Regions from separate parts of the Caballeronia sp. Sq4a genome, predicted to be linked through region 1. Evidence: predicted binding sites of a transcription regulator. Region 1 holds the regulator's gene; each other region holds the start of a gene.
The links. Region 1 encodes LexA, which represses DNA repair genes until DNA is damaged. Its sites were predicted from a motif close to ACTGTATNNNNATACAGT; they were not measured.
Positions count from the first base shown of each region.

Region 2: imuA (translesion DNA synthesis-associated protein ImuA) is a predicted target of LexA. The motif match lies at 1,775-1,792, and genes of this name have one in related genera.
Region 3: imuA (translesion DNA synthesis-associated protein ImuA) is a predicted target of LexA. The motif match lies at 1,935-1,952, and genes of this name have one in related genera.

Region 1 covers NZ_CP084250.1:1,328,498-1,331,771, reverse strand. The annotation lists gene LDZ24_RS06350 (sulfate ABC transporter substrate-binding protein) at 1-859, opposite strand, end outside; gene lexA (transcriptional repressor LexA) at 1,108-1,776, shown strand; gene LDZ24_RS06340 (hypothetical protein) at 1,917-2,252, shown strand; gene LDZ24_RS06335 (DUF2939 domain-containing protein) at 2,333-2,926, shown strand; gene LDZ24_RS06330 (universal stress protein) at 2,951-3,274, opposite strand, start outside.
Region 2 covers NZ_CP084250.1:1,722,645-1,725,918, forward strand. The annotation lists gene LDZ24_RS08185 (DNA polymerase Y family protein) at 1-904, opposite strand, end outside; gene imuA (translesion DNA synthesis-associated protein ImuA) at 849-1,712, opposite strand; rRNA gene rrf (5S ribosomal RNA) at 1,925-2,038, opposite strand; rRNA gene LDZ24_RS08200 (23S ribosomal RNA) at 2,214-3,274, opposite strand, start outside.
Region 3 covers NZ_CP084252.1:312,324-315,597, reverse strand. The annotation lists gene LDZ24_RS20990 (3'-5' exonuclease) at 1-546, shown strand, start outside; gene LDZ24_RS20985 (monooxygenase family protein) at 635-1,087, opposite strand; gene LDZ24_RS20980 (flagellar transcriptional regulator FlhD) at 1,222-1,521, opposite strand; gene imuA (translesion DNA synthesis-associated protein ImuA) at 1,965-2,672, shown strand; gene LDZ24_RS28165 (hypothetical protein) at 2,680-3,274, opposite strand, start outside.

The DNA.
Region 1 (3,274 bases):
CGTCGCTGTACAGATACTTGAGATACGCCTCGGCGAGCTTGCGCGTGCCGTGCTTGTCGACGACCTTGTCGACCACCGCGACCGGCGGCTCGGCCAGAATGCTCACCGAAGGCACCACGATCTCGAACTTGTCCGGACCGAACTCCTTCAACGACAGAAACGCCTCGTTCTCCCACGCAATCAGCACGTCGCCCTGGCCGCGCTGCACGAAGCTCGTCGTGGCGCCGCGCGCGCCGGAATCGAGCACGCCCGCGTTCTTGTACAGCTTCGCGACGAAGTCCTTCGCGGTTTGCTCGTTGCCGCCCGGCTTGTGCTGCGCGTAGGCCCACGCGGCGAGATAGTTCCAGCGCGCCCCGCCCGACGTTTTCGGGTTCGGCGTGACGATGGAGACGCCCGGCTTCGTGAGGTCGTCCCAGTCCTTGATGTGCTTCGGGTTGCCCTTGCGCACGAGGAACACGATCGTCGACGTGTACGGCGAGGCGTTATCCGGCAGCCGCTTCTGCCAGTCCGCGGCGACGAGTCCCTTGCCCGCGAGCGCGTCGATGTCGTAGGCGAGCGCGAGCGTGACGACGTCCGCCTGCAGGCCGTCGATGACCGCGCGCGCCTGTCCGCCCGAGCCGCCATGCGACTGCTTGAACGTGACGGCCTCGCCTGTTTCGGCTTTCCACTTCTTGGCGAATGCCTGATTGAAGTCCTGATAGAGCTCGCGCGTCGGGTCGTACGACACATTCAGAAACGACGTCTGCGCGTGGGCTTGCGTGCTCGCCGCGACCATCGCGCCGATGCCCGCCGCCGTCAGCGCCAGCGCGGTCAGCGCTTTGCGTGCCCTGGTCCCCAATCCCGCTTTCGTGCTTTGCATTCCCCGTTCTCCGTCTTATCCAATTGACGGAATCAGTCTATCGGCGGGCCTATATGAACAGAAATAATCGTTTTTCAGTCTTTTATATCGAAAGCTGCTAAAGCAAGTCGCCGGCGCTTGCGGGGGGCCGAACGACGGAGCGTGTTGCGGTTTCGAGCCGAACTTAAAGTAATGCTTGAAAAGCGCCGAATACTGTATAAAAATACAGTCATCTGTTGATCCATACAGTGCACGAGAGGCCCGAGCCAGTGACCAGAACCTCAAAACTTACCGCGCGTCAGCAGCAGGTCTTCGAACTGCTCCAGCGCGCAATCGAGCGCACCGGCTTTCCGCCGACCCGCGCGGAGATTGCCGCTGAGCTCGGCTTCAGTTCCGCGAACTCTGCGGAAGAGCATCTGCGGGCACTGGCGCGTAAGGGCGTCATCGAGCTGGCTGCGGGTTCGTCGCGCGGCATCCGGCTGATTGGCGACGCGGGCCGGTCCGAAGACGTTCCGCACCAGTTCACCTTGCCGCACGCAAGCATCATGCAGCTCTCGTTGCCGCTCGTGGGCCGTGTGGCGGCGGGCAGTCCTATCCTCGCGCAGGAGCATATTTCGCAGCACTACGCGTGCGATCCCGCGCTCTTCTCCAGCAAGCCCGACTACCTGCTGAAAGTGCGCGGTTTGTCGATGCGCGACGCCGGCATTCTGGACGGCGACCTGCTCGCCGTTCAAAAGCGCACCGAGGCGAAGGACGGACAAATCGTCGTTGCGCGGCTCGGCGACGACGTCACGGTCAAGCGTTGGAAGCGACGTCCCGACGGCGTCGAGCTCATCGCGGAGAACCCGGACTACGAGAATATTTTCGTGCGGTCGGGCAGCGGAGACTTCGCGCTGGAAGGCATTGCAGTGGGCCTGATCCGCTCAGGCGAGTTCTAGTCAGCGGCGGCAGCGCGCTTTGAAGCGTCGCTGAGCGCCTCTTCACGCCACGCAAGACGCGGCGCGTTTCGAGTACATCAAGCACGGACGGCAGCCGCTTGCGGCATGCCGTGGTGCGTCCTATCGTCTGGAGAGTCATGATGGAACGTTTTGCCCGTTTGCTGCCCTTTCGCAAGTTCGGCCGTCTGCGCCATCTGCGTGCGTTGATTCCTTGCGGCGCCGCGGCGCCTTCGCGGGCCGAAGCTGCACCGGATCTCTTCGATTCCATGCCCGCGCTGCCGTCTCGCCAGCCTGCGTTCGCGCGGGTGTCGCTGACGCAGACGGTTCACGCGGAGCCGCCGCGGAGTACTCCCGTGCGCGTTTATCGGAGCGAGTCGCGGCTGATCCTCGTCGGCAAGATCGGCGAAGTGTCGCGCATGATCGACCGCTGCATCGACGAAGAGCGCGCCGGTCTCACGGGCGGAACGGTGGCGTGAACTGGCGGCGAGTTGGGGAATTAGTCGTGCGTCGGCGCGGTCAATCCTGCATTAACCTTCGCTAAAGGTTTGGCCGTCGCATGTCCCGCACCGCTCGTTCCGTTATTGCCACGCTCGCCGCCGTATTGCTCGTCGCGGCGCTCGGCTTCGTCTATGCGTCGCCGTATATCGTGCTGGACCGCGTCAAGCGCGCCGCCGACGCGCGCGACGCCCAAACGGTCAACCAATACGTCGATTTCCCCGCATTGCGCGCGAGCTTGAAGGATCAGATCGCCGCGCTGCTCACGCGGCGCATCGATGTGCAGAAGAGCGGCAACCCGCTCGCCATCATCGGCGCGATGATCGGCGCGGCGCTGGTCGGCCCGCTCGTGGATTCATACGCGACGCCGGACGGAGTCGCCGCCATCCTGAACGGCATACCGCCGCGCGGCAATCCCGGCGAACGTCCGCCCGCGGCCGGCAAAGCCGATGCAAACGCGTCGGCTTCGGCGAGCGCGTCCGTGAGCGCATCCAATTCGGCTCCGCAACCGCCGCAGACGACGGCCGGCTATCGCGGCATCAACACGTTCGTGGTGACGTACCAGCACGGCGCAGGCGACGCCCGCTATTCCGCCATATTTCACCGCAGCGGGCTAGTGTCATGGAAGCTCGTCGCCGTCGATCTCAACGGCTGACGCGCCTTCGCCAGCCATCCACGCTCACGCGCCCGCTTCGGCCTTCGCGGGCTTCGCGGCATACGCAGCGGCATCTTCCGCTTCCGCCGATTCGCCTGCCTGACAGACGGCAACCAGAATGCTGCACGACACGCGATCCAGCAAAGGGGTGTTGCCCGCGCCCATCCACCAACGAGCGAGTCCGCTCCGGCAGCGGTGCCCGACGACGACGAGATCGACCTTAAGGCTGTCGGCCAGCGCCGCGATTTCGTCGATCGGATGGCCGAACGCGAAATGCCCCTGCGCCGACAGGCCACGCTCGCGCAGCCACTCGACGCCTTCCTGCAAAATATCGCGCGCCGCGTCTTC
Region 2 (3,274 bases), 390 kb from region 1:
TTTTCGGCGCGTGGCGCGCGGCCAGTTCGTGCTCCAGCAGCAGCGAGAACTCGCTCACCGCGGCGTGATGCGCGCTCAGCCAGCCGGCCAGTTGCAGCACGAGCCGGCGCGCGGCGAACAGCAGCGCCTCGGCGCTTTCCACGCGTGCCTGCAATTCCAGCCGCGCCTCGAACGATGCCGGCGCGCAAAACGCCTCGCGCGGATCGGGCGCCTGCCCGTAAGCCTGCGCGAGCCATTGCAGAATGCCCTGCCCGAACCGCCGCGCGACGCCCTTGCGCGGCAGGCGGCGTAAATCGGCGAGCGTCGAGCAGCCGATCTGTTCGAACACGTTCCCATGCGATTCCGCCGACGGAACGAGCGACACCGGCAACGCGTCGAGCACGCGCACGAGCGTCGTCTCCTTCACAATACGCACGCGACGCGTCACGCGGCGAGTGCGCGCATGCGCGAGCAGCCACGCGCCCCACGCGGTCGGCGCACAGCCCATTCGCGACGTGAAGCCACATCCTTTCACCGTCGACGACGCCTTGGCGATCAGCGCCCGCAAGCCGCCGAAAAGCCGCGTGCTCGCACCGACTTCCAGCAGCACCGTATTCGCATGCGCGAGCACGACTTTCGGCGTGAACGCGAGCAACGCCAGCGCAACCGCTTCGAGCGCGCGCTGCTCCGCGTTGACATCGACCGCGAGCAGCGTCAGCCGCGGCGCCAGCGCGAACGCGTGAGAGCGCGTGCTGCCGGGCCTCACTCCCAGCCGAAACGCGATGAGGTCGGGCAGCAGGATGCGCGCGTGATCGGCGAGCGCGAAACACGGCTGATCGACGTCCTGCGCGGCGGGCGTGTCGGCGCGGTCATTCGGCGTCGGCCTCGCTCCAGGCGAAATCGAACCGGCCAATGCGCATGGCATCGATGGCGGCTTGACTGCTTCGAGCGATAAAAGCGGCAATGTCACCGCTATCCACAACATGTTTGACCTCTCGTGCTTTCCTTTGCTGGCTGGCGCGGCGCAGATGCTCGGGCAACGCGGGCAACTGCAGCGGCAAGCGCAAATGCAACGGCTTTTCCAGCAACGGACCGCGTCGCTTGATGATGCTGATCTCCAGCATGACGACCTGCATCCATTCGCGACGATTCATCGTTGGTGCGGTTGCGGGCAGCATCGGTTTGCAGACCATTCGCAGCGGCGCCGCCGATGACTGCTTCGCGGCATTCAATGGACGAAACAGGAACGCCAGCGATTGCGACTCCTGCGCTGCGACCTGCAATCGCCGCAAGGCTTCGGGGCGCGCTTTGGGGAGCCAGATCAACACAGCGCCGATGCCCTCCTGCTTGAGCGACTGCTCCGCGGCCCACAGCACCTGATCGTCGGGCGCTTTGACCCAGACGAGCTTATTCGGCGCGATGTTCATTGCCCGAAACGCAGCGTGATTGGGCATCCAGGGTGGCGCGATGAAGACGACGGAGCGGCTTTGAACCGTCGTCAAGTCCCGCAACGTGCGCGCGAGCAGCCGGATCTCACCGACGCCGCTTTCTTCGATCAGCACTTCGGTCACGGTGCCCGGCTGCCAGCCTGCGCCTGGCAACGCCAGATCCAGCATTCGATAGCCGCTCGGAACGACGCCTGAATGCGAGGTGGTGAACTGCTCGCCTTGCCATAGCTGCTGCTGCAGGCGCGACGTCAGTCCGATGTCCAGTAATGAAAGTGCGGCACCCATGGATTCCCGTCTGCCGTATGCAGAGTCCGCTATGCGTGAACGCGATGCGGCCTCCGGTTAGTACTGTACATTTATACAGTATTTCGGGGCGTACTGGGGAATGAGCGGAGAGATCCGAGGAGGTGAGACGGGGCGCGGCTGAAGAGTGGATTTGTGAGCCCAAACGCAAAAACCCCACCTTTGTGGGGTGGGGTTTTTGTTTGGCAAGGGGAGCCTGACGATTACCTACTTTCACACGGGCAATCCGCACTATCATCGGCGTGGAGTCGTTTCACGGTCCTGTTCGGGATGGGAAGGGGTGGGACCGACTCGCTATGGTCATCAGGCTTTAAGGGGATGTTGTATCGCGTTGTGGCGCTACAACCAATCGGGGAAGAAGTAGTGTGAATTCGGGTGGCGATTGTGGCACACGCTGTGACTCGACCAGTGGCGCCCTCTTCGAGGGTGGGGTCCAACTAAGCGCTGAAGCGCTAACTTTGACCGACAAAACACACTGGTTATAGGATCAAGCCTTACGGGCAATTAGTATCAGTTAGCTCAATGCATTACTGCACTTACACACCTGACCTATCAACGTCCTGGTCTGGAACGACCCTTCAAGGGGCTCGAAGCCCCGGGGATATCTCATCTTAAGGCGAGTTTCCCGCTTAGATGCTTTCAGCGGTTATCTCTTCCGAACATAGCTACCCGGCGATGCCACTGGCGTGACAACCGGTACACCAGAGGTTCGTCCACTCCGGTCCTCTCGTACTAGGAGCAGCCCCCTTCAAATATCCAACGCCCACGGCAGATAGGGACCAAACTGTCTCACGACGTTTTAAACCCAGCTCACGTACCTCTTTAAATGGCGAACAGCCATACCCTTGGGACCGGCTACAGCCCCAGGATGAGATGAGCCGACATCGAGGTGCCAAACACCGCCGTCGATATGAACTCTTGGGCGGTATCAGCCTGTTATCCCCAGAGTACCTTTTATCCGTTGAGCGATGGCCCTTCCATACAGAACCACCGGATCACTATGACCTGCTTTCGCACCTGCTCGACTTGTCGGTCTCGCAGTTAAGCACGCTTATGCCATTGCACTATCAGCACGATTTCCGACCGTACCTAGCGTACCTTCGTACTCCTCCGTTACGCTTTGGGAGGAGACCGCCCCAGTCAAACTGCCTACCATGCACTGTCCCCGATCCGGATCACGGACCAAGGTTAGAACCTCAAACAAACCAGGGTGGTATTTCAAGGACGGCTCCACCGAAACTGGCGTTCCGGTTTCATAGCCTCCCACCTATCCTACACAGATCGGTTCAAAGTCCAATGCAAAGCTACAGTAAAGGTTCATGGGGTCTTTCCGTCTAGCCGCGGGGAGATTGCATCATCACAAACACTTCAACTTCGCTGAGTCTCGGGAGGAGACAGTGTGGCCATCGTTACGCCATTCGTGCAGGTCGGAACTTACCCGACAAGGAATTTCGCTACCTTAGGACCGTTATAGTTACGGCCGCCGTTTACCGGGACTTCAATCAAGAGCTTGCACCCCATCATTTAATCTTCCGGCACCGGGC
Region 3 (3,274 bases), on a different replicon from region 1:
GTACAGCCGCCGGTGGACGCGGTGCTTTGCCGAAAGAACGCCACGGCCATCTGGCAGTTCGCGGCGGGTGTCGAGATGGGCCATCGCCCCGCGTTGCGCATGAACCCGAGCGAGATCATCGCATTTGCCGACGGCGCCGACCAGTTGCTTAGCGGCCGGCGAGCGTTTCGGCCGACAGCACTGTCGCTGTTCGAAAACTGGAAAGAGGCGCAGGCATTCGCCCGCGGCGCGGTCGGGCGCGACTTGCTGCCGGTTGTCGAGATCGTTGACGACCGCGGCACCGGCTACCTGCGTGCGCTCGCTCAACGTCAGACGCCCGAAGCGCAAGCCGACTATGTCATCTCGACCATTCACCGAGCGAAGGGACTGGAGTGGAAACGCGTGCGTATCGTCAATGACTTCCGCTTCAAGATGGTCGATGGGCGGCTGACGTTGGACGAGGACGAGATGCGGCTGCTGTATGTCGCGCTCACGCGCGCCCAACACGTGCTCGACATCTCGGAGCTTCGTGAGGAGCTGCTGCGGCTATTCAACCTGCGCGTGTAGCTTCGCGCCTCATCATTCATTCCACGATGGACTGACCAAACGGCATGGCCGGGCGACGATCGGTCATGCGTACGTCAGACCCTATCCACTAATTCGCGCCCATCCGCTGCCGCGCGCTCATGAACGGACCGGTCGGTTTGCGTTCGGGCGCAAAGCGATCGAAGCCCACCGGCCCGGGCATGTCAATATAGACGGCTTCCATACCCTGCCGGCTATACGTTTCATGCCAGAAGCCTGCGCCGCGGCTATCGCGCAGGAAGTCGCGCCACCAGCGCGAATGCGGCTCGCTGCGGGTAAATGCTTCGAGGCTGTCGAGGTCGCGCCAATACTGCCGGATACCGATATGGTTGAGCGAGAAGAATACTTGCTCACTCGAAAGCAAGCCATCGGGCGGGTTCAATTCGATCTGTCGAAGCCCTTTACCGATGCCAAGTATCGCTGCGATGCCCCTCAGTCGGCGCACGCGAAAGCCTAATAACACGACCACGAGATTCGGGTACGCACTGAGATCGACGGATCTTCGAACGACGGAGGCTTGCATTGCGGCTCCTGCGGCTTCTCGTGGTAACGACGTAAGGATAGTCGCTGATCGATCGCCCGCTCATGTCGAGTATCGCGCGGGTTACCAGAGCCCCTTCGTTGGCGAGCTTTTCGAGGCGGTGTGCGTGGTAATGGTCATGCTGCCAGCAGAGCGTCGTTCGAAACCGCCGACTTCGCTGCCACACCAATGCTGCGACCAGCGAGCTCAACGACCATCGCATCAGTGCTCATGCGGAAGAAGCACAGCACTTGCGAGGACGACGCGAGCTTCTGCGTTTGCTCCGGCGAAAGCTTCAGCAGCAGGTCTGCCATCTCCCTCGAGAGGCCCAGATGCGACTGTGCCGCTTCCCGGTCTGATGCCAGAACGCGTTGCGCGAGCATCAGATACGACATGTTCAATTCGCGGATAGCACTGAGATCAGAAGCGGTGTTCATAGCGGCAGACCAGTAATTAGTTCGACTTGCTCATTGCGCCGTCAGTCGAAGCGGGAACGAATTGTCTGATCCAACATCGATGCTCTGCAACAAATAGTTACATCGGGTAAACGTCGCTTACAGTTAAAGCTAACTGTCCGCAATCGTTCGCGCGAGAATCCGCTGTTTTATCCGTAAGCACCTTCTGCCGTAAATCTCTGCGGTTTCACGCTCGATTCAACGCTTTTTGCGATATTTTTTGCGCTGCGCGTGATTCGAACGTGCGTGTTATTCGGCAATTTCGACAAGGCTCAGCACAAGTAAGTTCTACGGCTCGGCATCTTTTACTGGCGTAATTAAACGACAGCCTCTTGTCGGCTGCTAGCAAGGACTCGATTGGTTGGACGACCACATGACGATCATTCATGTAGACTACTGTACAAACGTACAGTACGGGGTTCGACATGGGAGCGTTAGCCCTCGAAGACATTCATCCATCGATCTGGCGCGGCTCTCAACTGGCCTCAGCTCGTCTGAACGTCATTCCGTGTGGATCTGAGACGCTCGCCGCAGAACTGCCGGGCGGCGGCTGGCCCAAGGGCGCACTGACCGACTTGCTGGTGCAGCAGCCGGGCGTCGGTGAATTGCGATTGTTGTTGCCGGCGCTGAAAGCTGTCGCCCAACGGCGTATCGCCCTTCTCCAACCGCCGCACCGGTTTCAGCCCGAAGCCGCAGCCTATTGGGGCCTGCCCGAGACGTCGGTCAACGTGGTGCGCGCGCAAAAGACGGCTGATGCACTGTGGGCGGCGGAGCAGATCCTTCGGTCCGGTACGTTCGGCGCTTTGCTTTTCTGGCAGACCCACGTTCGTCCCGAGGCGCTCCGGCGCCTGCACCTCGCCGCGCAAACCGGCGAGTCGCTGTTTTTCATGATCCGGCCGCTTGCCGCCGCGAGCGATACCAGCCCGGCTCCGCTTCGAGTCGCGGTGCGCCCGGCGCGCGACAGCGTGTCGTTGCAGTTTGTGAAGCGGCGCGGCCCCGCCCGCGATGAGCCGCTCGTCGTTGGATTAACCCATTCGCCTATCCTGTTGAATCGCCATGCAAGTGTGGATCGGCGTATATCTGCCGCACCTCAGCCGAGAAGTCTTCCAGCCGAACTGGTCATCCACGAGTGACACAGGTCTAGTCGTGCTTGACCATGAGCGTGTCGTTGCGCTCGATCATGCGGCGCATGAGGCCGGGGTTCGCGTTGGCATGCGCAAGGGCGGCGTCCTCACGCTCGCGCCGCACGCGCGCATCCACGACAAGGACGAAATCAAAGAGCAGCAGGCCGTCGCCGATGTCGCTACGGCCTTGATGCAATTCAGCCCGCAGGTATCGATCGCCGAGGAACAGACCGTTCTCGTTGACGTGTCGGCGAGCCTCACGCTGCGACACCGAGAGCGACTCCCATTCCGCCTGTTGCGCCGCGTCCATGCCTGCCAGCTCGAAGATCGCACGGCGCCGAGCCGCGGCGCGCACGCCGATGAGCTTGATGCCGAACACTTCACGCACAGCTTGCTTGGTCGTTCGGTTGGCGTCGTCGGGCCGGTCCAGCATGCCGAGCAGATACGACACGTCCGCCGTCTGAACCGCTTTCGCGAACTCGTTGGCGTACGTGTGCGTGTGCCTGCCGTGATCGAGAATGGCCAGTTGCTTGCCGAGTTGGAGGTCGCGCAGGCTGAGGTTGCCCTCCTCGCGCGCCTTCTCCAGTTCGGCCAAGCGTCTGTCCCTGATG